DNA from 4 places in the Streptomyces sp. NPDC091292 genome. Region 1 is predicted to be linked to each of the others. Evidence: riboswitches for the same ligand, from Rfam matches in the RefSeq annotation. Region 1 holds a riboswitch; each other region holds the start of a gene.
What was found. A riboswitch is a leader RNA that binds a small molecule or an ion and turns the genes downstream of it on or off. The one in region 1 is predicted to bind cyclic di-AMP.
Positions count from the first base shown of each region.

Region 1 (7,207 bases):
ATCCCGCCCGCGCCCTGCACCACCGGCTCCACGATCACCGCGGCCAGCTCGTCCGCGTGCCGCCCGATCAGCTCCCGCAGCCCGTCCGCGTACGTCTCGTCGTACTCCGTGGGCGGCGCGTCGGCGAACACCTGCCGGGGCAGGACGCCTGACCACAGCTCGTGCATGCCGCCCTCGGGGTCGCACACCGACATCGGCTGCCAGGTGTCGCCGTGGTAGCCGCCGCGCCAGGTCAGCAGCCGGTGCTTCCCGGGGCGGCCGAGCGAACGCCAGTGCTGGAGGCACATCTTGACGGCGACCTCGACCGAGACCGAACCCGAGTCGCAGAGGAAGACATGCTCCAGACCCTCGGGCGACATGTCGACAAGGAGCTTCGCGAGGCGTACGGCGGGTTCGTGCGTGAGTCCGCCGAACATCACATGGCTCATCCGGGCAAGCTGCTCGCGCACCGCGTCGTCCAGGACGGGGTGCCGGTAGCCGTGGATCGCGGACCACCACGACGACATGCCGTCCACCAGCTCGCCGCCGTCCGCGAGCCGCAGCCGGACCCCGCTCGCCGACGCGACGACGAGCGGGTCCCGCCGGCCGGGCATCGGACCGTACGGATGCCAGACGTGCCGGCGGTCCAGGGCGAGCAGTTCATCGGTGGGGAGGGCGTCAGGCATTGGGCGCGAGATCCGTTCCGGCGCCCCGGCGGCGTACCGCGACGAGGTCGGTGCGCGCCTCGGGGACCTCCGGAGCGGACTCGCCCGTACCGCAGACACCGCCACCGCCACCACCTGCGCAGCCGCCCGCGTCGGCCTGGTCGGTGGAGCCGCAGCCGCCGGCCGTCGCCGTGCGGTGCTCCGGCAGCGTCACGGTGTCCGCGCCCTCCACCTCGAAACCGGCGTCCGCGATCATCTCCAGGTCCGCCTTGCCCGCCTGGCCCTCGCTGGTGAGGTAGTCGCCGAGGAAGATCGAGTTGGCGAGGTGCAGCGCCAGCGGCTGGAGGGTGCGCAGATGGACCTCACGGCCGCCCGCGATCCTGACTTCCGCGTCCGGGCACACGAACCGGACCATCGCCAGGATCCGCAGACAGCGCTGCGGCGTGAGGTTCCACTCCTTGGCGAGCGGGGTGCCCTCGAAGGGGATGAGGAAGTTCACCGGCACCGAGTCCGGGTCCAGGTCCCGCAGCGCGAACACGACGTCGACCAGGTCCCCGTCGCTCTCGCCCATGCCCGCGATCAGCCCCGAACACGCCGAAAGCCCGGCCGCGTGCGCCCTGCGGACCGTGTCGACCCGGTCGGCGTACGTGTGCGTGGTCGTGATGTCCCCGTACGTCCCCTCGGACGTGTTGAGGTTGTGGTTGTAGGCGTCGGCGCCCGCGTCCCGCAGCCGGTCCGCCTGGCCGTCCGACAGCAGCCCGAGGCAGGCACACACCTCGACGCCCTCGTTCTGGTCCTTGATGGCCTTGATGGTGTCCGAGACCCGGTCCACGTCCCGGTCCGTGGGGCCCCGCCCGCTCGCCACCAGACAGACCCGCTTCGCACCGCCCGCGAGCCCCGCCGCCGCGGCCCGCGACGCCTCGTCGGGCTTCAGCCAGGTGTATTTGAGGATCCCCGCCGTGGAACCGAGGCGCTGGGAGCAGTACGAGCAGTCCTCGGGGCAGAGGCCGGACTTGAGGTTGACCAGATAGTTGAGTTTCACCCGCCGCCCGAACCAGTGCCGGCGCACCTTCCCGGCCGCGGCCACCACATCGAGCACGTCGTCGTCGGACGTGGCCAGCACGGCCAGCGCCTCGTCGCGGGTCGGCAGCTCACGCCGAAGCCCCTTGTCCACCAGCGTGTTCAACAGGTTCATGGGGCAGATCTTGACGTACGCCACCTCTCCCGGCCAGGGAGACATCGCACAACACTGCCCGGTCAAGGTGTGGGTATTGCCACATCCTGGGTGGGCGGCGCGACCGCTAGGGCCTGTCGTCAAATTCCCGGTGTTCGCCCGGTAGGGCGGGCCGTGCGGCGTCTGGTGCGTGCGATCGCAAGGCGCCGGAAGGTCCTCGTAGCGGGGCTACGTGGGCCTTTCGGCAACGCCGCGAGCGTGCGTGCCAGACGCCGCACGGCAGGCGGGAATTTGACGACAGGCCCTAGGGTCTGTGCACTGCCTACAAAACCACCCCTGGATGCCGCCTGCCCGGAACCCGGACCACCGGTCCCCGGACCGGCCGGATCCGCACACGCCGGAGGCGCGCATGGCGGCAACGCCGTTCGACTGGATCGACGCACAGGCCGCCCGGCGCCGCGCGGCCGGACTCGTCCGCACCCTGCGCTCCCGCCCCGCCGACTCACCACTCCTGGACCTCGCGAGCAACGACTACCTCGGCCTGACCCGGCATCCCGAGGTGGTGGCCGGGGCCGCCGACGCGGTCCACCGCTGGGGCGCGGGATCGACCGGCTCACGCCTGGTCACCGGTACCACCGCGCTGCACACGGAGTTCGAAGGCGAACTCGCCGCGTTCTGCGGCTTCGAGGCGGCCCTCGTGCTGTCCTCCGGATACGCGGCCAACCTCGCCGCCGTCACCACCCTCGCCCCGCACGGCTCGCTGATCGTGTCCGACGCGGGCAACCACGCCTCACTCATCGACGGCTGCCGACTCGCGCGCGGCACCACGCAGGTCGTCGCGCACGCCGACCCCGACGCCGTGCACAAGGCCCTCGCCACCCGGACGGGCGGTGCGCTGGTGGTGTCCGACGCGGTGTTCTCCGTGGACGGCGACGCGGCCCCCCTCACCGAACTCGCCGCCGTCTGCCGCCGCGCCGGAGCCGGACTGCTCCTGGACGACGCCCATGGACTCGGCGTACTCGGCACCGGCGGCCGGGGCGCGCCCCACGCGGCGGGGCTCGCGGGCGCCGACGACGTGGTCACCACCGTGACCCTGTCGAAGTCGCTCGGCAGCCAGGGCGGCGCGGTGCTCGGCCCGGCCCGCGTGATCGACCATCTCGTGAACGCGGCCCGCACCTTCATCTTCGACACCGGGCTCGCCCCGTCGGCGACGGGCGCCGCACTCGCGGCCCTGCGGCTGCTGCGCCGCGAGCCGCACCGCGCCGACCGGGCGCGCGAGGTCGCCGCCGGACTGCACGCCCGGCTCACGGCGGCGGGACTTGAGGCGGTACGGCCGGACGCCGCCGTGGTCTCCGTACGGGCGCCCTCGCCCGAGTCGGCCGTGCGCTGGGCCGCCGACTGCCGTGGAGCGGGCCTGGTGGTGGGCTGTTTCCGGCCGCCGTCCGTACCCGACGGCGTCTCGCGGCTGCGGCTGACCGCCCGCGCGGACCTGACCGACCGACAGATCGGCGAAGCCGTACGGGTGATCGTGGACACCGCGCCCCGATAGCCGCCGGGTGCGGAGGATTTCGACGCCGGGCCCGGGACCCTGGACGCCGGGCCCGGGACCCTAGCCGAGAGTGTCGACGAAGGTGCTCCACGCGGCCGGGGTGAAGAGCAGGGCCGGTCCCTGCGGGTTCTTCGAGTCGCGGACGGCGAGCAGGCCCGCCGCACGGCCGGCGCGCGGCTCGGCCGTCTCCACGCAGTTGTTCATTCCCGTGCTGCGGCTGCTGCGGCGCCAGTGGACGCCGCGCAGGGACGTGCTCCTCGGAACGGGCAGGGTGGGACGAGGCAGTGCAGACATGGTGCCTCCTTATGCGCCGGGACGGATTCCGGCGATGAAGTCCAACGAGTCCTCTGGGGAAAGGGCGTGGCTCTGCAGGGAGGTGAAGGCATCGACGTACGCCTTGAGGTCCTCTTCCCGCTCCAGATAGAGGCTATGCGTCAAGTGGTCTAGAACAATCACGTCCAGATCGGCGATGTCCGGAAAGGAGAAGACGACGAACGGGCCGGTGAGTCCGATGTGCTCCCCGGCGGCGAACGGCATCACCTGGAGCCGCACATGGGGCAGCCGCGCCGACTCGACCAGATGCGCGAGCTGACGCTCCATCACCGGGGCGCCGCCGACCGGCCGCCGCAGCACCGCCTCGTCGACCACCGCGCTCAGCTCCGGCGGCGGATCCGCGCGCAACACGTCCTGGCGCGCGAGGCGTACGTCCACCAGCGCGTCGATCTGGTCCTCCGGCACCCCCTGGACCGCCGAGCGGGTCACCGCCCGCGCGTAGTCCCGGATCTGGAGCAGCCCCGGCACCACCGACGTCTCCAGCGTCCGCATCTGGCTGGCCTGCGCCTCCAGACAGATGAAGTCCCGGTACTCGGGCGGCAGCAGCCCCCGGTAGGCGTTCCACCAGCGGCTGCCGCCGTCATCGCCGTCCCCGGCGAGCGCGACCAGCAGCTCACGCCGGCGCGGGTCGTCGACCCGGTAGGCGTCGAGCAGCAGCCGCACGTCCTCCGGCTTCACACCGCTGGTCGCCGTCTCGATCCGGCTCACCTTGGACTGGTGCCAGCCGACCAGACGCGCGGCCTGACCGCTGGTGAGCCCGGCGCCGTCGCGCAGCGTGCGCAACTCGGCGCCGAGCTTGCGGCGGCGTACCGCGGGACCGTAGTGCATGGCCGTCTCCTCCCGGCCGCGGACGGATTCACCGCCAGACGGTAGAGGACGGGTGGGGGCCGGTGGCAAATACGGGGGAAGGAGCGCCGTCAAATACGGTCGGTCGTGGCAGAGTTCACCGCTTCGAGCGACAGATATATGCACATCCTGGTGGATCGCCACGTGTGACCGGCGCGGAGATGGCAGGCTGGCGCGCAGCACCAGTCCGGGACCGCCCTCGAACCATCCGCCTCGTGTCGGAGTCCGGTCCCGGTGGGAAAGGGACGACGTCGCCATGGCTGACCACCAGGAAGCATCCGTGACCCTGCCGAGCGATCCCGCCTCGGTCCCCACGGCACGCAAGTACGTCAGCGAGGTCCTCGCCGGATGGGGCCTGCCGGGCGACGCCGAGGCGCACGACACGGTCCGGCTCATCGTGTCGGAACTGGCCACCAACGCCGTCCAGCACACCCTGGGCCAGTCGCCCACCTTCACCGTCGACATCGCGCTCGAACGCGACGAACAGTTGCGGATCGGCGTCACCGACAGCCACCCGCGCTACCCCAAGCGGCTGCCCGCCGCCGTCCAGCAGGACAACGGCCGCGGCATGGTGATCATCCGCTGTCTCACCGCGGAGTGCGGCGGCCGACTGTCCGTCAGCCCCACACCCGAGGGCGGCAAGACGGTGTGGATCGCCCTGCCGTGGACGGTTCCGGTCCAGAGCCAGAGCTGACACCGAGCCAGAGCCGACACCGGGCCGGAGCTGACACCGGGGGAGCGCGCCGCGCGGCGCGGGTCAGTTCACCCGGCCGTACCAGACGCTCTTCGTCCAGATCTTCTGGAGGCGCACCACGTCCCCGGTCTTGGGCGAGTGCCAGATACGTCCCTTCCCGGCGTAGATGCCGACGTGGTAGACGTTCCGGCCCGAGTGGAAGAACACCAGGTCCCCGGAGCGGCGGTCGCCCGCCGACACATGGCGCGTCTTGTTGTACTGCGCCGCGGCAGTGCGCGGGAGCTTCTTGCCCGCGCGCTTGAACGAGTACAGCGTCAGCCCGGAGCAGTCGAACCGGCGCGGTCCGGTCGCCCCGTACAGATAGGGGGCGCCCTTCTTGGAGGCGGCCACCTTGAGTGCCCTGTTTCCCATCGCCGCCGCCGCGGCGTCGGACGCGGCACCGGGTACCACGATGCTGCCGCCGACGGCGGCGAGCGTCAGGGCCGAAGCGGTGCCGGCCCGGGTCAGCAGCGACGGGACACGATTGAGCGCAGTCATGCGCAACCCTTCGTCAGCCGCCTGTGAAGGATGACCTGTCGGGTTCGGGCAGGCGAAGATGCCCGGCCGCTGACGCGGCTTCACCCCAAGGGCCGGTCCGGATCTCTCCGGCGGCCCGTCGTGCCTGGGTCCTCCACTCCTGCCGATCCACCTCTGTCGACCTGGCATCCGGACAGCGGCAGGACTCGGCGTCCGCCCGGACCGCCCCGCCGCTGGTGGCGGGGGCTTGTCGTCGGAAGGGATCTTCACGCATGAATGTCGGGAAATCCGAGAGTTACCGGTGGTTTGTGAGCCTCCTCACCGCTGATCCGTTCGGGTGGACAGGCCCCTTTTCGAACAGCCGACGGGACACCCGACGAACGTCGTACCAGCGGCGGAACGCATTTTTCGGGTGTCAAGGTGGCCAGGATGCGCAACTCGGCCGAGCCCCGTGACGACCACTTAATACGTCGTTCGGCGGTAGCTCTTTCGGCCCGTTTGTGCCGCGTTCCGGACGCCATGTCGGCTTCGGCGGACTCGCTCCCGGCGTGGCGGCGGACTCATTCCTTGAGTGGCGGCGGTTCACTCCTGTCCCGTCGGCACCCTCGGTATCCCCACCCGCGCCGCGCGTCGCTCGCCGTCGAGGGTGCGCAGCGCCCGGGTCAGCGTCTCGCCGTGCACCTCGCTCTCGCCCCGCTGGTGCATCAGGACCAGCGCGTCCCGCAGCTCCTGCGCCCTGCCGACGAGCGCCTGCGCGGCACGCAGCCCCCGATAGGTGTCGCCGCCCCGCGCCGGATTGATCCGGCCCAGCAGGTCGACGACCTCCAGATAACGGTCGATCAGCTCGCCCTCGGCGCGGGTCAGCGCGGGCAGTGGCGGCAGCTCCGGCGGAAGCATCGGCGCGTCACCCCGCGTCCGGCGCGGTACGCGAGGACTTGCGGCTCGGGACGACCCGGTCGATCAGGCCGTACTCGACGGCCGCCCGCGCGTCGAGGATCGTGTCCCGTTCGATGTCGGCGCGGACCCGCTCCCGGCTCCGGCCGGTGTGCCGGACGAGCATCTCCTCCAGCAGGTCACGTGTGCGCAGCAGTTCGTCCGCCTGGATCGCCAGATCGCTCGCCTGCCCCTCGATCGGCTCCCGCAGCGACGGCTGATGGATCAGTACCCGGGAGCCCGGCAGCGCGGACCGCTTGCCCGGAGTGCCGGCGGCCAGCAGCACGGCCGCCGCCGACGCGGCCTGCCCGAGACACACCGTCTCCACGTCACAGGCGACGAACCGCATCGTGTCGTAGATCGCCGTCATCGCGCTGAACGAGCCGCCGGGGGAGTTGATGTACAGCGAGATGTCGCGGTCGGGCGCCAGATATTCGAGGTGCATGAACTGCGCCATGACGTCGTTCGCCGAGATGTCGTCGACCGGCGTGCCCAGAAAGACGATCCGCTCCTCAAGC
Region 1 is NZ_JBIVUQ010000014.1:71,308-78,514, forward strand. It holds gene ACIQNU_RS30545 (adenosylmethionine--8-amino-7-oxononanoate transaminase) at 1-665, opposite strand, end outside; gene bioB (biotin synthase BioB) at 658-1,839, opposite strand; gene ACIQNU_RS30555 (8-amino-7-oxononanoate synthase) at 2,228-3,367, shown strand; gene ACIQNU_RS30560 (DUF397 domain-containing protein) at 3,428-3,661, opposite strand; gene ACIQNU_RS30565 (helix-turn-helix domain-containing protein) at 3,671-4,528, opposite strand; gene ACIQNU_RS30570 (ATP-binding protein) at 4,803-5,240, shown strand; gene ACIQNU_RS30575 (C40 family peptidase) at 5,304-5,777, opposite strand; cyclic di-AMP (ydaO/yuaA leader) riboswitch at 5,781-5,954, opposite strand; gene ACIQNU_RS30580 (hypothetical protein) at 6,339-6,653, opposite strand; gene ACIQNU_RS30585 (ATP-dependent Clp protease proteolytic subunit) at 6,661-7,207, opposite strand, start outside.

Region 2 (7,207 bases), on a different contig from region 1:
TTCGAGACGCAGAGTTTCGACACCGGCGCCTATGACGCCACCGCGTGGAACTCCGACGGCAGTTCACCGTCGTACGAGACCCCCGCGCCCTACGAGGAACCCGCGTCCTACGAAGCCCCGGCCCCGTACGACGAGTACGAGGAACACGCCCCCTACGCCGAGGAACCCGGCGACGAACCGGACGCCGAGCACGCCTACTCGGCCGACCCCGCCGACCTCACCGACGCCGGCGACTCCACCGACCTCGCCGACCTCGCAGACCCCGTCGTCACACCGCGCCGCTCCGCCCCCGCCCCCCGCTCCCGCGCCCGCCGCCGCTCCCCCGCCAAGCGCTCCGCGCTGCTCACCGTCGCGGTGCCGTCCGCGTGTGTGATGGGGGTCGCGGGGATCGCCGCCGCGTCCGTGGGGATGTCACCCGACGCGGACAAGGACACGACGACGGCGGCGCCCGATCCGACCGCCGTGAAGCCGTCCGTCGCGAACAACAAGCTGGACACCCAACTCGCCAACCTGTCGGCGGACGCCGGTGACTTCGCGGACCGCGCCAGCCGTACGCAGGAGCGCATCGACCTCAAGGCCAAGCAGGAGGCCGACCGCAAGAAGGCGGCGGAGGAGGCCGAGCGCAAGGAGCGGCTGCGGCCCAAGTTCATGCTGCCGGTCAAACAGCACGGACTGAGCGCCTACTTCGGGCAGGCGGGCGTCAACTGGATGTCCGTGCACACCGGTATCGACTTCCCCGTCTCCTACGGCACCCCCGTGATGGCGGCGACCGACGGCACCGTACGCACCCAGTTGAACAGCGCCTACGGCAACATGGTGATCGTGACCGCCGCCGACGGCACCGAGACGTGGTACTGCCACCTCTCCAGCTACAAGATCATGAGCGGCACCGTGAAGGCGGGCGATGTCATCGCCTACTCCGGGGACTCCGGCAACTCCACCGGGCCGCACCTGCACTTCGAGGTCCGGCCCGGCGGCGGCGCCGCGATTGATCCTCTTGCTTGGTTGCGCAGCCACGGGGTCGACCCGACTTAAGACTCAAGGTCTGCCCGGCCGCGCCTTATCGTGGCCTCAAACGCCGGCCGGGCTGAGAGTGGGCAAGCGCCCACTTGTCCGTCTACAGCTTCTCCACCGGTGCGTACCTCAGCAGCAGCCGCTTCGGCTTCGTGTCCCCGAAGTCGATCGTCGCCTCGGCGTTCGCCCCCGTGCCCTTGGTGCCGACCACCGTGCCCAGGCCGAACTGGTCGTGCGTGACGCGGTCGCCCACCGCGAGGGCGACGACCGGCTTCTCGGTCGCGCGGCGCGTCGCGAAGCCCGAGGCTCCCGAAGCGGCCGTACGCGACCGGGTCGAGGAGAGCGAGCCCGCGATACCGGCGGCCGGGCCCGACGCAGCCGCGGCCATCGGGGCGGCCGAGCCTCCCTTCCGCTTCCACCGCAGATGGGTGTCCGGGATCTCTTCGAGGAACCGGGACGGCGGGTTGTACGAGGGCTGACCCCAGGCGCTGCGCAGCGTGGAACGGGTGAGGTAGAGCCGCTCGCGGGCGCGGGTGATCCCGACATAGGCGAGGCGGCGCTCCTCCTCCAGCTCCTTGGTCTGGCCGAGGGCGCGCATGTGCGGGAAGACGCCGTCCTCCATGCCGGTGAGGAAGACCACCGGGAATTCGAGGCCCTTGGCGGTGTGCAGCGTCATCAGGGTGATGACGCCGGAGCCGTCCTCCTCGTCGGGGATCTGGTCCGAGTCGGCGACGAGCGCAACCTTTTCGAGGAAGTCGGAGAGCGTGCCCGGCGCCGCCGCACCGGCCGCCGCGTCCACCCCCACCGCCGCGTCCGCATCCGCCGCGTCCGCCGCAGCCCCATCCGCCACGGCCCCATCCGCCACGGAATCCGCCCCGTCCGCCACAGATTCGGCGCCGCCCGCTCCCCCGCCGCGCTCCTGCTCGAACTCCAGAGCCACGGAGGCAAGCTCCTGAAGGTTCTCGATGCGGGTCTCGTCCTGCGGGTCGGTCGAGGACTGCAATTCGGCCAGATACCCGGTCCGTTCGAGCACGGCCTCCAGGACCGTCGCCGGCCCGGCGCCCGATTCGACGATGGTGCGCAGGTCCTCCATGAGCGTGTTGAACCGCTGCACGGCGTTGGTGGAGCGGGCCGCCATGCCGTACGCCTCGTCCACGCGGCGCAGCGCCTGCGGGAAGCTGATCTTCTCGCGCTGCGCGAGCGCGTCGATCATCGCCTCGGCGCGGTCGCCGATGCCGCGCTTGGGGACGTTGAGGATACGGCGCAGCGGTACGGAGTCCTCCGGGTTGGCCAGGACGCGCAGATACGCGAGGACGTCCCGGACCTCCTTGCGCTCGTAGAACCGGACGCCGCCGACCACCTTGTACGGGAGGCCGACGCGGATGAAGATCTCCTCGAAGACACGGGACTGGGCGTTGGTGCGGTAGAAGACGGCGACGTCGCCCGCCTTCGCCTCGCCCGCGTCCGTGAGCCGGTCGATCTCGTCGGCGACGAACTGCGCCTCGTCGTGCTCGGTGTCGGCGACGAAGCCGGTGATCTGGGCGCCCGCGCCCGCGTTGGTCCACAGGTTCTTGGGGCGGCGGCTCTCATTGCGCTCGATGACGGCGTTGGCCGCGCTGAGGATCGTCTGCGTGGAGCGGTAGTTCTGCTCCAGGAGGATCGTGGTCGCGTCCGGGTAGTCCTCCTCGAACTGGAGGATGTTGCGGATGGTGGCGCCCCGGAAGGCGTAGATGGACTGGTCCGCGTCACCGACGACGCACAGTTCGGCGGGCGGCAGGTCGTCGGGGCCCGGCGGTACGTCCGCCGGGTGCTCGGAGGTGCCGACCAGTTCGCGGACGAGTGCGTACTGCGCGTGGTTCGTGTCCTGGTACTCGTCGACCAGGACGTGCCGGAAGCGGCGGCGGTAGTGCTCGGCGACGTCCGGGAAGGCGCGGAGCAGATTGACCGTCGTCATGATCAGGTCGTCGAAGTCGAGGGCGTTGGCCTCGCGGAGACGGGACTGGTACATCGCGTACGCCTGCGCGAGGGTCTTCTCGAAACCGTCGCTCGCCTGCGCGGCGAAGTCCTCCTCGTCGATCAGCTCGTTCTTCAGGTTGGAGACCTTGGCGCTGAACGACTTGGGCGGATAGCGCTTGGGGTCCAGGTCGAGATCGCGGCAGACCAGGGCCATCAGGCGCTTGGAGTCCGCCGCGTCGTAGATCGAGAACGACGACGTGAAACCGAGCTTCTTCGACTCGCGGCGCAGTATCCGCACGCACGCGCTGTGGAAGGTCATCACCCACATCGCGTGGGCGCGCGGACCCACCAGGTGCTCGACGCGCTCCTTCATCTCGCCCGCGGCCTTGTTCGTGAAGGTGATCGCGAGGATCTGGCCCGGGTGGACACCGCGCGCGGCGAGCAGATACGCGATGCGGTGGGTGAGCACCCGGGTCTTGCCGGAGCCGGCGCCGGCCACGATGAGCAGCGGCGAGCCCGCGTGCGTGACGGCGGCCTGCTGGTGATCGTTCAGCCCGTCGAGCAGCGCCGCCGGGTCCAGTACGGGACGGGGGGCGCCGTCCCGGTAGTACGCGTCCCGGGGCGGGGGCGCGTCGAACTTCCCGCCGAACAGGTCGTCCGGGATCTCCTCCGGGGCCAGGTGCTCGGGGTCCTCATGGGCCCCCGGGTCCTGGGAATCCTGGGGGTCCTCGGGGTGGGGCGGGTGCTCCTCGTGGGCGGCGTGGGGCGCCTTGAGGTTCGCCAGGAAACTGTCGTCAAAGAGGCTGCTCATCGCCTCCCGAGTCTAGGCCGCCCCACCGACAACCGGCCCCGGGTTCAGGGTCCCCGTACCCCATTCCATAAACGGAGCGAATCGGTCCGCTCACTCAGTGCTCACTCAGCGCTCACTCGGCGAGAAAGTCACGAAAATGTATCGGGCATATCGCACATCAACCTTCACAGGCTTCACAGGAGTTGGCTAGCGTGCGCGGCAGGCCTCCCGACCCCCGCCGGCGAACGACGCCGGGACGGGTGGCCTCCGCTGAGTCCGGTGCGCCGCGAGGCAGCCGGAGCCGGGGACCCACTCAGTTCCTGGGGTGAATCGGTGCCGTCGCCGTGACAGGCGTACGGAACCGTAGGGCAGCCTTCCGAACCACCCGCCCGAACCCGACAGCTAACCCGGTAGGCGGTCCACGGAAGGAGCGCCTCCGTTGGCGTCGCACCGCAGAGAACGGCAGCCGGGCACACGTGTCGCCGGGCTCCGTACATCCCCCGCCCTCGGGATCACGACGGCGGCCCTGACCTCCGTCGCCCTCCTGTCGCAGAGCGCGCAGGCCGCGCCCGCCGACGACAAGCCGAGCATCGAAGAGGTGCAGCGCAAGGTCGACGACCTCTACCACGAGGCCGGCGTGGCCACCGAGAAGTACAACGGCGCCAAGGAGCGCAGCGCCCAGCAGAAGAAGAAGGTCGACGGGCTGCTCGACCAGGTGGCGCGCGGCACCGAGAAACTGAACGAGGCGCGGCGGGCCATGGGCTCGTTCGCCGCCGCGCAGTACCGCACGGGCGCGGTCTCGGACACGGCGACCCTGCTGCTCGCGGACAATCCGCAGGACTACTTCGACCAGCGCCAGTTGTCGTCCCGGCTCACCGAGCGGCAGAAGGAGGTCGTCGACGACTACCAGACGCAAGCGCTCGCGACGGCCAAGAAGCGGGAACAGGCGGCGAAGAGCCTGACGAAGCTGACGGCCTCGCAGTCGGCGCTGCGCACCAGCAAGCAGGATGTGCAGACGAAGCTGGGCGAGGCCCGCGACCTGCTGTCGAAGCTGACCGCCGAGGAGAAGAAGCGGCTGGCGGCGATCGAGAAGAAGAAGCAGGAGGAGGCGCGCCGCAAGGCGGAGGAGCTGGCGCGGAAGCAGGCGGCGGAGGAGAAGAAGCGGCAGGAGGCCACGGCGGAGAACCCCTCATCGGGTACGGGTTCCGGTACGGGTTCGGATTCCGGCACAGGCTCCGGCACCGGCTCCGGTACGTCGGCGGGTGCGTCCACGCAGACCGCCAAGGTGATCGCCTTCGCCGAGGCGCAGTTGGGCAAGCCGTATGTGTGGGGGGCCACGGGCCCCGGCTCGTACGACTGCTCGGGGCTCACGCAGGCCGCGTGGAAGGCCGCCGGTGTGACGCTGCCGCGCACCACCTGGGACCAGGTGAAGGTGGGCACGACGGTGTCGACGGCCGACGCCCGCCCCGGTGACCTGGTCTTCTTCTACGACGACATCAGCCACGTCGGTATCTACACGGGCGACGGCAAGATGATCCACGCGCCGAAGCCGGGCGCGAACGTCCGCGTCGAGTCGATCTACTACATGCCGATCCACAGCGTGGTGCGCCCGGCGTAACGACCGACCCGGCACGGAAAGTCACAGCACCGGGAGTCACGGCACGTGGGGACCGACATCGACGGCGCGATCGAGACCCGTACGACGGACGGGCGCTGGCAGGTCGCGCGCGATCTGACCGCCTTCGCCCTCGGACGGGACCACGACGCGTGGGACTGTCTGTTCGGCGTCGGCCGGGCATCGGGCATGGAGCGGCCCCTCTTCCCGTACCGGGGTCTGCCCGACGACGCGTCGGACCCGGTACGGGAAGCCGGCGCCGTCGACTACACGCACGGCCACACCTACGCCACCTGGGCCGAGGTCGCCGCCGTCGACTGGGACGCCCCGCTCGCCGACGCGCCCGCCTGGTCGTGGGTGGCGGTGTGGCGGCCCGGACGCGACGGGGCGCCGGTCCTGGGCGAGGTCGTGGAGGCGACGCCCGACCTGTGCGACGCGGCGGCCGACGTCTTCGGCGCGCGGACGCTCCTCGCGCCGCCGGAGTGGCCGCCCGGAGGCGAAGTGCGGCGGGACGGTGCGGTGTACCGGCCGGTGGTCCTCACGGCGCGGATGCCGGCGCCGCCGGACGGGGAGCGCTGGGCGCCGGTGTGGACGGCGATGCGGGAGCACGCCGACGGGTGCGGGGACGAGCGGGTGCGCCTGGTGGTCTGGTTCGGCTGACGGCGCAGGAACTCAGGTCCAGAGGACGGCGATGAAGATGTTCGCCGTCGTGAGACCCCCGACGGTGGCGAACAACCCCTTGTCGACCGCCTCCTCGTCGCGCTTCACGTACACGAGGCCGAGGATCACGATCAGCAGGGCGAGCTTCACGCCGATCTTGATGTTGTTGACGGTGTTGTCGTCGGCCTGGTTGAGACCGACCAGGGCGACACCGGTGACCAGCATCGTCAGGGCGCCGTGCAGCATCGCGGGGCTGAAGCGGGCGGTGCCGGCGCTCATGGCCTTCATCTGGGTGAGAAACCCACCCAGAAGGGAGGCTATGCCGACGATGTGAAGCCCGACGAAAAGATGGATAAGCAGATCCATACCCCGGACCCTAGCTGTCGCCCTATCAGAGGGACCCACCGGGTGGATCGGGAACGTGAGGTTCGGTCGGAGTCAATCGGAGTCAACGGGGATTGTGGAGGGGCGGGTGGGTGGGGGGTGTCCGATGTGGTCGGGGTGGGGGCACAGATGGTCAGTTCCTCGCATGGGGTCACGGGAGGGTCACGTACCCGCATAGCGTCCTGCGTCAGGTGACCGGCGACCCGCCGCCGGTACCCGTACCCGACGACGAAAGGACGTGACCCCCGTGGCCGCCCATCGGAGAGCCCGGCAGCGTTCCCTCGGGGGGCGCACCGCCCGTGGCGCCGCCACCCTCGCCCTCGCGGGCGCCGCCACGGCGACCGCCTTCGACGGCACGGGCCACGCCGAACCCCGGCTCACCCCGGCCCAGGTGAAGGCCAAGGTCGACAAGCTGTACCACGAGGCCGAGATCGCCACCGAGAAGTACAACGGCGCGAAGGAACAGGCGGACGCGGCGAGGAAGGCGTACGCCGACCTCCAGGACGAGGCCGCCCGGAAGACGGAGAAGCTCAACACGGCACGGGACGCGCTGAGTTCGGTCGCCACGGCCCAGTACCGCACGGGCGCCCTCGACCCCTCCGTACAGCTCGCGCTCTCCGCCGACCCCGACGAGTATCTGGAGGGCGCGGCCCTCGCCGAGCGGATCGGGGACCGTCAGGCGCACGCCGTCACCGGCGTCGGCCGGGACCTCGCCGAGATCGGGCGGCTGCGCGCCGAGGCCGCAGGCGAACGCACCCGTCTCGCCGCACGCCAGGCCCAGCTCCGGG
Region 2 is NZ_JBIVUQ010000023.1:70,441-77,647, reverse strand. It holds gene ACIQNU_RS37375 (pentapeptide repeat-containing protein) at 1-35, shown strand, start outside; gene ACIQNU_RS37370 (M23 family metallopeptidase) at 373-1,035, shown strand; gene ACIQNU_RS37365 (ATP-dependent DNA helicase) at 1,118-3,781, opposite strand; cyclic di-AMP (ydaO/yuaA leader) riboswitch at 4,019-4,193, shown strand; gene ACIQNU_RS37360 (NlpC/P60 family protein) at 4,200-5,378, shown strand; gene ACIQNU_RS37355 (hypothetical protein) at 5,424-6,035, shown strand; gene ACIQNU_RS37350 (hypothetical protein) at 6,048-6,401, opposite strand; gene ACIQNU_RS37345 (NlpC/P60 family protein) at 6,667-7,207, shown strand, end outside.
Region 2: linked by a shared signal. The riboswitch ahead of ACIQNU_RS37360 (NlpC/P60 family protein) and the one ahead of ACIQNU_RS30575 (C40 family peptidase) in region 1 are both predicted to bind cyclic di-AMP.

Region 3 (7,207 bases), on a different contig from region 1:
CATCGGGTACGAGCTGCTCGCCCTGGCGGTACGGGCCGAGGCGGCCGGCGTCGACCCGGAGGCCGCGCTGCGGGCCGCAGCCCGCGCCTACCGCGACGCGATCCGCGCGACCGAGACCGCCCGGTGACCGAAGGCATCCCCGCCGCCCCGGAACTCTTCACCTGGGAGTTCGCCACCGACCCGTACCCGGCGTACGCCTGGCTGCGCGAGCACGCCCCCGTGCACCGCACCCGGCTGCCCAGCGGAGTCGACGCGTGGCTCGTCACACGGTACGCCGACGCCCGGCAGGCGCTCGCCGACCAGCGGCTGTCGAAGAAGCCGCTGCACCACGCCGAGGACGCGCCGGGCAAGAGCAGGACCGGCATCCCCGGTGAGCGCAGCGCCAATCTGATGACGCATCTGCTGAACATCGACCCGCCGGACCACACCCGGCTGCGCCGCCTCGTGTCGAAGGCGTTCACGCCGCGCCGCGTCGCCGAGTTCGAGCCCCGGGTGCGGGAGCTGACGGACCAGCTGATCGACGGCTTCGCGGAGCGGGGCAGTGCGGACCTCATTCACGAGTTTGCCTTCCCCCTTCCGATTTACGCCATCTGCGATTTGCTCGGCGTCCCCCGCGAGGATCAGGACGACTTCCGCGACTGGGCGGGCATGATGATCCGTCACGGCGGCGGCCCGCGCGGCGGAGTCGCCCGGTCCGTGAAGAAGATCCGCGCCTATCTCGCCGACCTCATCCACCGCAAGCGCGAGAACCTGGGCGAGCAGGGCGACGACGACTTGATCTCCGGCCTCATCCGCGCCTCCGACCACGGCGAACACCTCACCGAGGACGAGGCCGCCGCCATGTGTTTCGTGCTGCTCTTCGCGGGTTTCGAGACGACCATCAACTTGATCGGGAATGGGGCTTATGCCCTGCTTCGGAACCCCGTGCAGCGGGCGCTCCTCCAGGACAGCCTCGTACGCGGTGACACCGGACTCCTGGAGACCGGGATCGAGGAACTCCTGCGCTACGACGGGCCGGTGGAGCTGGCCACCTGGCGGTACGCGACGCAGCCCCTGGAGATCGGGGGACAGGAGATTCCGCGCGGCGACCCCGTCCTCGTCGTCCTCGCGGCGGCCGACCGCGACCCCGCCCGCTTCGACGCCCCCGACACCCTCGACCTGTCCCGCCGCGACAACCCCCACCTCGGATACGGCCACGGCATCCACTACTGCCTCGGCGCCCCGCTGGCCCGTCTGGAGGGCCGGACCGCCCTCGCGACCCTGCTGCGCCGCCTGCCCGATCTGCAACTCGCCGCCGACCCGGCCGACCTGAGATGGCGCGGCGGGCTCATCATGCGCGGATTGCGCACCTTGCCCGTACATTTCACCCCACAGGGCAGGTGAATTGACGGCCCGTCACCATTGTGACTTTCACGTGATCTGCGCTGCATCGACTTGTGACCACTGTTCGAATACGGCTACGTTCACGTCGACTCGGCGGTCCCCACGCGCCGCAGTCGGCCCAGTTGTCCCACGAAAGGCCTCCGCATGCTCTCCGGGAACGGTCGTCACCGTCGCCCCCGCCAGGTACCCGCCCTGGTCGTCGCGGCCGGCGTGACAGGCTCCGCCCTCGCCATTCCGCTGCTCGGCGCGACCGGCGCGTCCGCCGCCGACGGCGCCGCCTGGGACCGGCTCGCGGAGTGCGAGAGCGGCGGCTCCTGGAGCGCCGACCCCGGCAACGGGTACTTCGGCGGACTCCAGTTCTCGCAGGAGACCTGGGAGGACTTCGGCGGTCTCGCCTACGCGCCCCGCGCGGACCAGGCCAGCCGCTCCCAGCAGATCGCGGTCGCCGAGCGCGTCCTCGCGGTGCAGGGCCCGGACGCCTGGGTGAGCTGCGCCCCGATCGCCGGGCTCACGAAGGGCGGCGCGTCGGCGGACGTCGACACGGGCACGGCTCCCTCGGGGACGCCGTCGAAGGTCCCGGGCAAGAGTTCCGGTTCGAGCGGCTCCTCGCAGACGAACAACTCGTCAGATGCAACGAAAAAGCCGGTTCCCTCCACCTCGCCCGATTCATCCCCCACGACCGATCCGTCGAGCCCGGCCGGCGATGCCACCTCCTCCGAGGGGAAGAATCAGGACTCCACCGGCAAGACGGACAAGTCGGCCGACTCCACCACCGACCTCGCCAAGTCAGATGAAAACGAGGCCAGTTCCGGCAGCGGCTCCTCCGGCGACTCGTCGGCCACCGGCCGCCACCGCGGCGACTCGGCCGACGAGGGCGCCGGGGACGCGGCCGATTCCCGCACCGACGACTCCGCGGGCCGGCACGCCTCACGCGGCGACGGCGAGCGCGGCGCGGCCGACGGCACCTACACCGTGCGCCCCGGCGACAGCCTCTGGGGCATCGCCGACAGCCATGACCTCAAGGGCGGATGGACCGCGCTCTACGACGGCAACAAGGCGACCGTAGGCGCCGATCCGGACCTGATCCTGCCCGGCCAAAGCCTTGATCTTCTTCCCGAATCGGACATCACCCAGCAGTAGTTCGGGCCTAATGTCCGGTTTGGCGAGAGTGAGAGATGAGTCTCACCCACCCCGAACGGCTTTGAAATAAGGCCGTTCACGTGTCTACCGTCAGGACCGCTCGCCACAGCGGGCACCGATGGCCGTCACGCCGAATCCTGCCGACGGCCGTTCGGGAACAGTCGTCGCGTCAAGCGCCGTAGGCAGGAGCGGGGGACCCAAGGTAAGTGCCGGGCGAGGCCGCCCACGAAGTCGCAACAGCAGCAAGCAGGGCCAAGCAGCACCACGCTGCACCGCGACTTCGTGACAGCGACCGCCGACCGGCTAGGGGTGAAGTCGTGCGCCAGGGGCGCACGGCCGGGCAACTCACACGGCCCGAACCCGACAGCTCACCTCGCAGGCGTCGGTGAGGGGATCACTCCATGCTGTTTTCCGGCAAGGGCAAGCACCGCCGCCCGACCGCTCTCGACCGCTCCACCCGTGCCGTCACGCTCGCCGGTGTGGCCGGTGCCGCCGTCGCCGCTCCGCTGATGGCGTCCGGCACCGCGTCCGCCGCCACCGCGTCCGAGTGGGACGCCGTCGCCCAGTGCGAGTCCGGCGGCAACTGGGCCATCAACACCGGAAACGGCTACTACGGCGGCGTCCAGTTCTCGGCGTCGACCTGGGCCGGCTACGGCGGCACCGCCTACGCGCCGCAGGCCAACCAGGCCACCAAGGCCCAGCAGATCGAGATCGCCGAGAAGGTCCTCGCCGGACAGGGCAAGGGTGCCTGGCCGACCTGTGGCGTGGGCCTCTCCAACACCCCGTACAACGGCGGTTCGGGCTCCACGCAGCCCGCCCAGCCCGCCCAGCCGTCGCAGCCCTCGCAGCAGCAGAGCGCCCCGGCCAAGGAGCAGAGCACGCAGGACCGCGCCTCGCGCGCGCAGGAGCGCACCGCCCCGAAGACCGTCGAGACCCCGACCGGCAAGAAGGTCAAGAAGGGTGACGGCGAGTACAAGGTGAAGAAGGGCGACACGCTCAGCGGCATCGCCGAGGCGCACGGCGTCAAGGGCGGGTGGATGACCCTGTTCAAGGCGAACAGCGACATCATCGACGACGCCAATCTCATCTACCCGGGCCAGCAGCTCCACCTGAGCTGACCCGAGCTGACCCGAGCGGCCCCGATCCCGAGGTCCCTCACCGAACCGCCCTCCTTCCCCAGGGCCGCCCCGTCCCGGCGCGTGTACCCCCGTACGCGCCGGGGCGGGGCTCTGTCCATGCCCGGCACGTGCCCGCCCCGCTCCCGCCCCGCTTTGTTTCGTTCAGAAACAATTTGCTCTCGGTTCTGTCCAGCGGGTGGGCGGCGGACTGGCCGATGCCCCCGGGCCCGTTAGGCTCATGACCGCGAGGCCACGCGGCCCCGTGTACCCGCACCACATCGTGTACCCGCGCCACATCCCATAAAAGGAGATGCTCGTGCCGTCCATCGACGTCGTCGTAGCCCGGGAAATCCTGGACTCCCGAGGCAACCCCACGGTCGAGGTCGAGGTCGGCCTCGACGACCTCAGCACGGGTCGTGCCGCCGTCCCCTCCGGTGCGTCCACCGGAGCGTTCGAGGCCCTGGAGCTTCGCGACGGAGACGCCAACCGCTACGGCGGCAAGGGCGTCGAGAAGGCCGTACTCGCCGTCATCGAACAGATCGGCCCGGAGCTGGTCGGGTACGACGCCACCGAGCAGCGCCTCATCGACCAGGCGATGCTCGACCTGGACGCCACGCCGGACAAGTCGTCGCTCGGCGCCAACGCCATCCTCGGCGTCTCGCTCGCCGTCGCGCACGCCGCCGCCGAGGCGTCCGACCTGCCGCTCTTCCGCTACCTGGGCGGACCCAACGCGCACCTGCTGCCGGTGCCGATGATGAACATCCTGAACGGCGGCTCGCACGCCGACTCCAATGTGGACATCCAGGAGTTCATGATCGCCCCGATCGGCGCCGAGTCCTTCTCGGAGGCGCTGCGCTGGGGCACCGAGGTCTACCACACCCTCAAGAAGGTGCTGAAGACCAAGGGTCTGGCCACCGGCCTCGGCGACGAGGGCGGTTTCGCGCCGAACCTCGGCTCGAACCGTGAGGCGCTCGACCTCATCCTCGAAGCGATCAAGGAGGCCGGTTACGTCCCCGGCCAGCAGATCGCCCTCGCGCTCGACGTCGCCGCCTCCGAGTTCTACAAGGAGGGCAAGTACCTCTTCGAGGGCAAGGAGCGCTCCGCCGCCGAGATGACGGAGTACTACGAGGAGCTGGTCGCGGCCTACCCCCTCGTCTCCATCGAGGACCCGCTGTTCGAGGACGACTGGGCCGGCTGGCACGTCATCACCGAGAAGCTGGGCGACAAGGTGCAGCTCGTCGGCGACGACCTGTTCGTCACCAACCCGGAGCGCCTGGCCCGCGGCATCGAGGAGAACTCCGCGAACGCCCTGCTCGTCAAGGTCAACCAGATCGGTTCGCTGACCGAGACCCTGGACGCCGTCGAGCTGGCCCAGCGCAGCGGCTTCAAGTGCATGATGTCGCACCGCTCCGGCGAGACCGAGGACGTCACCATCGCCGACCTCGCCGTCGCCACCAACTGCGGCCAGATCAAGACCGGCGCCCCGGCCCGCTCCGAGCGCGTCGCCAAGTACAACCAGCTCCTGCGCATCGAGGAGATCCTGGACGACGCGGCCGTGTACGCGGGCCGCAGCGCCTTCCCGCGCTACAAGGGCTGACCCGCCTCCGGGCGTTACGTGCCCGGTTGCGCACCCCGGCCTCCGTACGTCCCCGCACCCGGTCCCGTACCGTGTGCGGGGACGTACGCACATGACGGGGAGGCGGGACACGATGGCCGTCAAGGACCGGGACCGGTTCTCCACCGCGACCAGGCTGCGGCTGCTCGGCGAGCAGACCGCCGCGCGCGTGTACCGCTCCCAGACCAAGCGGCAGGCCCGCCGCTCCCGGCTCACCGGGCGGGCCGCGCTGCTCGCCCTGGTCCTGTGCTCCCTCGTCGTCGCCCTCGCGTACCCGATGCGGCAGTACGTGTCCCAGCGCGCCGAGATCGCCGATCTGCGGCGGCAGAAGGAGCAGGCCCGCGAGCGCGTCGAGGAGTTGCGCGACGCCAAGGCCCGCTGGCAGGACGACGCCTACGCCGAGCACCGCATCCGCGAACGGCTGCACTACGTGATGCCCGGCGAGACCGGCTACACGGTCGTGGACCCGAGCGCCGCCGACCAGAAGCGTACCGACCGGGGCGCGGCCGACCGGCCCTGGTACGCGAACGTCTGGGACGCCGTCGACAAGGCGGACCGCTCCCGCCGCTGACCGCGCCGGCGCCCGTCCGCGTACCCTCGACCCCTACCACCACACCCCCGACCACCCCACCCCCGACCCCGGAAAGAACACGACCCCAGGCATGGACACGCCCCCGCCGACCACTCCGCGCACCGAGCCGACCGACGCCGATGTCGCGGCGTTCAAGGAGCAGCTCGGCCGCCCTCCGCGCGGGCTGCGCGCCATCACGCACCGCTGCCCCTGCGGACAGCCGGACGTCGTGGAGACCGCGCCCCGGCTGCCCGACGGCACGCCCTTCCCGACGCTGTACTACCTGACGTGCCCCCGGGCCGCGTCCGCGATCGGCACGCTGGAGGCGGGCGGTGTCATGAAGGAGATGACGCAGCGCCTCGCGACCGATCCGGAGCTGGCCGCCGCGTACCGCGCGGCGCACGAGGACTACATCCGGCGCCGCGACGAGATCGAGGAGCTGACGGGGTTCCCCAGCGCGGGCGGCATGCCGGACCGCGTGAAGTGCCTGCACGTCCTGGTCGCCCACTCGCTGGCCGCCGGGCCCGGGGTCAACCCGCTCGGCGACGAGGCCCTGGCGATGCTGCCCGAGTGGTGGGCCAAGGGGCCGTGCGTGGCGGGCGAGGGCGACCGGTGACCCGGGTCGCCGCCGTCGACTGCGGTACGAACTCGATCCGGCTGCTCGTCGCCGACGCGGACCCCGCGACCGGTGAACTCGCCGATCTGGACCGGCGGATGCAGGTCGTCCGGCTCGGTCAGGGCGTCGACCGCACCGGACGGCTCGCCCCCGAGGCGCTGGAGCGGACCTTCGCGGCCTGCCGCGAGTACGCCGCCGTGATCAAGGAGCACGGCGCGCAGCGCGTCCGCTTCGTCGCCACCTCCGCCTCGCGCGACGCCGAGAACCGCGACGCGTTCACGCGCGGCGTCCTCGACACGCTGGGCGTCGAGCCCGAGGTGATCTCGGGCGACGAGGAGGCCGCGTTCTCCTTCACCGGCGCGACCCGGGAGCTGACGGGCCGCCAGGACCTGGCGCAGCCGTATCTCGTCGTGGACATCGGCGGCGGCTCCACCGAGTTCGTGGTCGGCGACGACACGGTGCGCGCCGCGCGGTCCGTCGACATCGGCTGCGTACGGATGACCGAGCGGCACCTCGTGCACGACGGTGTGGTGTCCGACCCGCCGATCGACGCGGAGATCGCCGCCATACGCGCGGATGTCGAGGCCGCGCTCGACCTCGCCGAACGGACGGTCCCGCTGCGCGAGGCCCGCACCCTGGTCGGCCTCGCGGGCTCGGTCACGACGGTCGCGGCCATCGCCCTCGGCCTCACCGCGTACGACTCGACGGCAATCCACCACTCCCGCATCCCGTACGCCCGGGTACGCGAGATCACCACCCGCATG
Region 3 is NZ_JBIVUQ010000015.1:103,294-110,500, forward strand. It holds gene ACIQNU_RS31785 (nucleoside triphosphate pyrophosphohydrolase) at 1-127, shown strand, start outside; gene ACIQNU_RS31790 (cytochrome P450) at 124-1,383, shown strand; gene ACIQNU_RS31795 (transglycosylase family protein) at 1,528-2,523, shown strand; cyclic di-AMP (ydaO/yuaA leader) riboswitch at 2,688-2,920, shown strand; gene ACIQNU_RS31800 (transglycosylase family protein) at 2,925-3,641, shown strand; gene eno (phosphopyruvate hydratase) at 3,958-5,238, shown strand; gene ACIQNU_RS31810 (septum formation initiator family protein) at 5,351-5,827, shown strand; gene ACIQNU_RS31815 (DUF501 domain-containing protein) at 5,919-6,443, shown strand; gene ACIQNU_RS31820 (exopolyphosphatase) at 6,440-7,207, shown strand, end outside.
Region 3: linked by a shared signal. The riboswitch ahead of ACIQNU_RS31800 (transglycosylase family protein) and the one ahead of ACIQNU_RS30575 (C40 family peptidase) in region 1 are both predicted to bind cyclic di-AMP.

Region 4 (7,207 bases), on a different contig from region 1:
TGACGGCGGACGAGCTGAACCGGCTGTGCGACATCGCCGAGAAGCGGACGGGCGTCGACCTGCGCGCGGTGCCGCTGTCCGTGGAGGCGTCCCCCGCGACAGCCACCCCGGACCGGCTTGCCGTCCTCGCCGAGCGCGGCACGACACGGCTCAGCCTCGGTGTGCAGAGCTTCGTGGACGAGGAGGCGAGGGCGGCCGTACGACCGCAGCGGCGGGCCGATGTCGAGGCGGCGCTCGGGCACATCAGGGAGGCGGGCATCCCGGTCCTGAACATCGACCTGATCTACGGCATCGACGGGCAGACCGCGCACTCGTGGCGCACGTCGCTGGACGCGGCGCTCGCCTGGCGGCCCGAGGAGCTGTATCTGTATCCGCTGTACGTGCGGCCGTTGACGGGTCTCGACGGGCGGACGCCGCTCGGGGACCGAGCGTGGGACGAGCAGCGGCTGCGGCTCTACCGGCAGGGCCGCGACCATCTCCGCGCGCGGGGCTACGAACAGGTGTCGATGCGGATGTTCCGCCGGGCGGACGCGCCCCCGCAGGGCCCCGACGACTACGCGTGCCAGACGGACGGCATGATCGGCCTGGGCTGCGGCGCCCGTTCGTACACCTCGACGCTGCACTACTCCTTCGACTACGCCGTGCACGCGCGCGAGGTCCGCTCGATCATCGACGCCTACACGGCGACGGAGGACTTCTCGCGCGCGGCGCACGGGCGACACGTGGGCGCCGACGAGGCGCGGCGGCGCCATCTGCTCCAGTCGCTGCTCCAGGCCGACGGTCTTGACCGGGCCGAGTACCGGGAGCGCTTCGGCGGCGAACCGGAGCGCGACTTCGCGGCCGAGTGCGCCCGGTTCACCGCGCGCGGGTGGCTCGACGACACGGCGGACGACCGGCTGCGGCTGTCTCCCGAGGGACTCGCCCACTCCGACGCGCTGGGCCCGGAGCTGTTCTCGCCCGCCGTGCGCGCCGCGATGGCCGCGTACGAGGCCCGATGAGTACGGAGAACGGAGAGGGCGGGAAGAGCGGCACGGTGGGCGGCTCGGATCTCACGGTGCTGTACCGGGGCCCGCTGGCGTCCTGCGACTACGACTGTCCGTACTGCCCGTTCGCCAAGCGGCGCGACAGTCCCGACCAGCTTCGGGCCGACCGGGCCGCGCTCACGCGGTTCACGGAGTGGGCCGGGCAGCGCACGGACGGCCGGCTGTCCGTACTGTTCACGCCCTGGGGCGAGGGCCTGGTCCGCTCCTGGTACCGGCGCGCCCTGGTCGAGCTGTCGTGTCTGCCGCACATCGACCGGGTGGCGATCCAGACGAATCTGAGCTGCCGTACGGACTGGCTGGCGGAGGCCGACCTGGACACGGTCGCCCTGTGGTGCACATACCACCCGGGGCAGACTCCGTACGACCGGTTCCTCGCGAAGTGCGGTGAACTCGCCGAGCGGGGTGTGCGGTTCAGTGTCGGCGTGGTCGGCCTTCCCGAGCACCTGGAGCACGCCCGGCGGCTGCGGGCGGCGCTGCCCGCGCACGTGTACCTGTGGATCAACGCGGCAGAGGGCCATACGTACACCGACGCGGAGGCCGACCGGTGGACGGCGATCGATCCGCTGTTCCCGTACAGCCGCCACCCGCACCGGAGCGCCGGGCTGCCGTGCCGCACCGGCTCGTCCGTGATCTCCGTGGACGGCGAGGGCACCGTGCGGCGCTGCCACTTCGTCCCGGCCGAGCTGGGGAACCTGTACGACGGCTCGTACCGCGCGGCGCTCGGTCCGCGCGCGTGCCCGCGCACGGCGTGCGACTGCCACATCGGGTACGTCCATCTGGAGACGCTGCCGCTGTACGACGTGTTCGCCGGCGGCGTCCTCGAACGCATACCGGCGAACACGGTCGCCCCCGCGCGTGGTGCGTATGCGGGCGCTTCGGAGGCGGGCGCTTCAGAGGCGGGTGGTTCAGAGGGGCAGCAGGTCCGGACGCTTGGCCTCCACGTGATCACCCGATGACTCGCCCCGCAGCCGCCGCCCGATCCACGGCACCAGATACTCACGGGCCCAGTGGATGTCGTCGCGCCGTACTTCGAGGGGACCGCGCGGCGGCAGCGGCGGCCAGGGCTGGTCGGGGTCGGCGGGTATGTCGACGCCGAGGACCTGCCCGGCGCGCAGCGCGACCCGGGTGTGCCCCTCGGGCGACAGATGCAGCCGGTCGTCGTCCCAGGCCCGCCGGTCCTGCACGGTCCGCAGCGACCAGAGGTCGAGCACGGGACAGCCGTAGCGGTCGGCGACCGCGCGGACGTGTCCGTTGTACGTGGCGATCTTGCCGCGCAGATGCTTGAGCACCGGCACGTCCCGGGTGTCGAAGCCGGTGGTCACCATGACGGTGCCGACGGCGTCGGTGAGGTCGGCGACGGCCCGTTCGAACCGCTCGGCGACCTCGTCGGGGTCGGTGCCCGGCCGGATGATGTCGTTGCCGCCCGCGGCGAAGGTCACGAGGTCGGGTGCCAACTCCTTGGCGCGCGGAACCTGGTCCGCGACGATCTGGTCGAGGAGCTTTCCGCGGACGGCGAGATTGGCGTACCGGAAGGTGTGTTCGGGGAGTCGGTCGTCGAGGAGGACGGCGAGCCGGTCGGCCCACCCGACGAAGCCGCCGTCGGGCCCGGGGTCCCCGACACCCTCGGTGAAGCTGTCGCCGACCGCGGCGTAGGAGCTGATTGCGTCTCTGATGAAGGATGTCGACTCTGCTGCCACGTCGGCCTATTTTTCCCTCGCGCCAGTGACCTACGCCACCGTAATAAAGCCATCCCGGGGGTTGACGACGCGTGAGAAAGACCACCGGTCAAGATTCGGCCAACCCGGAATAGGCGGAAGGGGTCGCATCCGCCGATGCGACCCCTTCGCTCAATCTCCGGAATTCCCGGGTCCGGCTACGGCGCGGACCCTGAACGTCTCAGATGCCGACGCCGTGCGACCGCAGGTAGGCCAGCGGGTCCACGTCGGAGCCGTAGTCGGGCCCGGTGCGGATCTCGAAGTGCAGGTGCGGTCCGGTCACGTTGCCGGTCGCGCCCGAGAGTCCGAGCTGCTGGCCACCGGCCACGGTCTGCCCGGCCGAGACGGACAGCTGGGAGAGGTGGGCGTACTGCGAGTACTGGCCGTCGGTGTGCTGGACGACGACCTGGTTGCCGTAGGCGCCGCCCCAGCCCGCCGAGACGACGGTGCCCGGACCGACGGACTTGATGGTCGTGCCGGTCGGGACGACGAAGTCCACACCGGTGTGGTAGCCGCTGGACCACATGCTGCCGGACTGGTGGTACGGCGTACCGACCGCGCCGCCGTCGACGGGCAGCGTGTACCCCGAACCGGCGGTGTCGGTGGACGTGCTCGCGCCCTGGTCGGCCGGGGCCGCGGTGTCGTCGGACGGCGCGGAGGGTGCGGCTGGTGCCGGGTCGGTGGACGGCGCCGCGGTGTCGTCCGAGGACGAAGCCGACGACGGGTCGGCCGCCGGAGCGTCCGCGGCCGTGCCGCCGATGGTCAGCTGCAGACCGGGGTGGATCAGGCTCGGGTTCTCGCCCACGGCCTCCCGGTTGTCCTCGTAGAGCTGGTGCCAGCCGCCGCTGACGCTCTGCTCCTGCGCGATCTTCGAGAGGTAGTCGCCGGGCTTGACGGTGTACGTCGTGACCGTGGGCGTCTCGGCGGACTGCGCCGCCTCGGCCTTCCGGGCGGCGGCCTGGTCGAGGGTGGCGGCGGACTTCTCGGCGGCCACGGGAGCGGACTGCGGCGCCGCGGCGTGGGCACCGGTGGCGCCGATCAACGGCAGTGCGAGCGCGGCGCCACCGGTGCCGGCGACCGCGATTCCACGGGTGAGGCGCTGGGCCTTGGGACGACGGTGCTTACCCTTCGCGGGCATGACGAATTCCTCTCCGGCGCCTGCGAGGTGAGCTGTCGGGTTCGGGCTGGAGATGCCCGGTCGCGTTCGCACGCGACTTCACCCCGAGCCGCTCCGGTCTCCCGATGGGGGTTCCGGAATCGGCGTACTACCTGTGGATCCCCCGCTCCTGCCGGTTTCGGGTGGGTGTGCGGATTCCGGGCGGCGGCAGGATTAGGCGTCCGTCCGGATGGGGCTGGACGCTAAGCGAGCAGGAATGCCGCAGACAAGCAGCGAATTCGCAAAAGCATTCCGCTTCTTGATCCTCGGCGGAATTACCGGTCACCCTGCGTCGACGAACGATCTTCCGGAATACGGCAATTCCCGTGGTGCGCACGGAACATGGCCCGAGCATGATCGCCACCCACCGTCACGGATATGATCCTGCTCACTGACGCCGACAGCACAGCGCCTCATTCCGCTTATTCCAGGGCCAGTTGGACCAGCAGCCCAGAGCCTTACCAATCGCCCTAACAGCCCAATTCGGTCAGATACGGCGTAGCCGGATGATCGTCGCGTCCAGATCACCGCGCAGACCGGTGGGCAGACCGTGGTGCAGCAGGACCGCGCCCCGGTGCACGGTCCCGGTCTCCCGGCACTCGTAGGCGGCCGATGCGTCCAGGCCGCTCAGCCGGACCGGGGCCGCCGGCTCGCCGTACCGCTGGGCCGGCAGCCAGGCGAGTACGACGACCTCGTCACCCAGTACGTACTGGATGGCGCTCGGCCCGCCGGGCGCGCCGTCGGGTGCGCGCAGCCGGTAGAGGTCTCCGCGCTGGACCACCGGCCTGATCTCCTTGTAGAGATCCACCCAGGTCCGCGCCTCGGCCAGCTCATCGGCGCTCCACTCGGTGAGGTCGCCGCCGAGGCCGAGCACCCCGGCCATGGCGCTGACGAAGCGGAAGCGCAGCGAGCTGACCCGGTCGTTGAGCTGCGTGTTCGGGCTGTCCGTGACCCAGGCGGCCATCACCCGCGCCGGATGGAGCTGGCTGAAACCGTGCTGGATCGCGAGCCGGTCCAGCGGGTCGGTGTTGTCGGAGGTCCACACCTGGTCGGTGCGCGCCATGATCCCGAGGTCGACCCGGGCGCCGCCGCCGGAGCAGGACTCGAAGGCGACACCGGGATGCGCCGCGCGCAGCCGGTCCAACAGGGCGTAGAGGGCACGTACATGGGCGTTCCAGAGCTTCTGCGGGTACGGCTCGCCCGGCCAGCCCGCGTCGGTGAAACAGCGGTTGAAGTCCCACTTCACATAGTCGATCGGGGCGCTGTTCAGGAGGGTGTCGAGCCGTTCCCACAGATATGCCTGGACGTCCTCGCGGGCAAGGTTGAGGATGAGCTGATTGCGGAATTCCGTCCTGATACGTCCGGGAAAGTGCTGCACCCAGTCGGGGTGCGCGCGGTACAGGTCGGAATCGGGGTTGACCATCTCGGGCTCGACCCAGATCCCGAACCGCATGCCCAGCGCGTGCACGTCGTCGGCGAGCGGCTTCAGACCGGACGGGAAGCGGTCGGGGTTGGGGGTCCAGTCGCCGAGTCCGGCCCGGTCGCTGGTGCGGGACCCGAACCAGCCGTCGTCCACCACGAACAGCTCCACGCCCACGTCGGCGGCGCGCCGGGCGAGCGCGCGCTGCTGCTCCTCGGAGATCCCGAAGCCGGTGGCCTCCCAGGAGTTGTAGAGCACCGGACGGTCGCGGTCCGCGTCCGGGACGACGTACGCGCGCTGGTAGGCGTGCCAGGCGCGGCTCGCCCCGCCGAAGCCGCCGTCGCTCCACAGTCCGGCGAAGACGGGGGTGGTGAGCGTGGCGCCGGGCGCGAGCAGGTCCTGGCCCGCGTCGTCGTGTCCGGTGCCGCCGGTGATCTGGACGGCGCCGTCGGGCAACCGGTGCACGGCGATCCGCCAGGACCCGGACCACGCGAGGGCGCAGCCGTAGACCTCGCCGCGCTCCTCGGTCGCCTCGCCGTCGGCGTCGAGCGCGACCCAGGGCAGATGCTGATGCCCGGTGTGCCCGCGCCTGCTGCCGATGATGTGCTCCCCGTACGTCAGCTCGGAGCGCGCGAGCCGGGTCTCGGCGGCCCACCGCCCGTGCAGCTGCGAGAGCCGCCAGCCGTCGCGCCGGGGCAGCGTCCAGGTCGCGGAGTCGGCGCGCAGCACCTCCAGCGCGGGCGCGTCAGCGGGGCCATCGTGGGCCAGGGTCGCGGAGCGTTCGACGACATCACCGCGCATGCCGTACCGGAGCGTGAGCAGCAGCCCGACCAGGTCGTCGGAGAACCGCACCTCCAGCAGGTCGTCCCCGACGAACGCGTCCCGGTAGCGCCATGCGGTGCCGCGGATCTGGTCGGTGCCGTGGGGTTGTTCGGTACGGACGGACAGGGCGGGGCGTACGAAGCGGGGGCCGCCCTCGACGGGGTACTCCTCGCGCCCGTCGAGAGGGGCGTGGAAGGGGCGCGGCGCGGGTGGCGGCCCGGCGGCCAGGGACTCGGCGTCGGCGAGGGAGATCCTGGGCCCCCAGTGGAGATGCAGCAGGGCGTCGTCGTCCGCGACGCGGAGCGCGTAGCTGCTCGTCGGCCCGGAAAGGAGCCAGGTCCGCCCGTCAGCACCGATCTCGATCATCAAACCCCCACAGATCCGAACAGCCGCGCTCAGGTACGCACATCATCGAGGGCGGTACGGGTCCGGGGCAACGCCCCCGACGAGTCCGGGGCAACGCCCTGTACCGGACTGGGGAAACACCCTGCACGGCGAGACGTTCATCTCCGTATCGGGGGGTGTCCCGGCGGCGGTCGTCCCGGAGATGATTGCCCCAGGAATCCATGTCGTAAGGTCGAAAGCGCGCCACGCCGATGAGCGGCGTCGGCGGCCGAATGGGAGGAGCCCCCGTGACGCAGCAGGTCCCGTCGACAGAGCCCGAGCTGGCCGGTGTGCGGAACTTCCGCGACGTGGGCGGGCTGCCGACCGTGGACGGCCGGCGGGTCCGGCAGGGCCGGCTGTTCCGCAGCGGGCACCTCGCGCACGCGACCGCCGAGGACACCGCGTTCCTGTCGTCGCTGGGCCTGCACACGATCTTCGACTTCCGCAACGCGGCCGACCAGCGGCTCGAAGGCCCGGACGTGGACCTGCCCGGGGTGCGCAACGTGAATCTGCCGCTGACCGACCCGGCGGACGGCGCCGAGTTCTGGAAGATGGTCCGCGACGGCGATCTCGACCAGCTGCGGGCGCTGCTCTCGGAGGGGCGCGCGGCGAACCGGATGATCGAGTCGTACCGCGCGATCATCTCGCAGCGCACCGCCGAGCACGC
Region 4 is NZ_JBIVUQ010000020.1:72,771-79,977, forward strand. It holds gene ACIQNU_RS35650 (STM4012 family radical SAM protein) at 1-998, shown strand, start outside; gene ACIQNU_RS35655 (STM4011 family radical SAM protein) at 995-1,999, shown strand; gene ACIQNU_RS35660 (SGNH/GDSL hydrolase family protein) at 1,949-2,740, opposite strand; gene ACIQNU_RS35665 (peptidoglycan DD-metalloendopeptidase family protein) at 2,940-3,896, opposite strand; cyclic di-AMP (ydaO/yuaA leader) riboswitch at 3,901-4,070, opposite strand; gene ACIQNU_RS35670 (alpha-galactosidase) at 4,402-6,522, opposite strand; gene ACIQNU_RS35675 (tyrosine-protein phosphatase) at 6,789-7,207, shown strand, end outside.
Region 4: linked by a shared signal. The riboswitch ahead of ACIQNU_RS35665 (peptidoglycan DD-metalloendopeptidase family protein) and the one ahead of ACIQNU_RS30575 (C40 family peptidase) in region 1 are both predicted to bind cyclic di-AMP.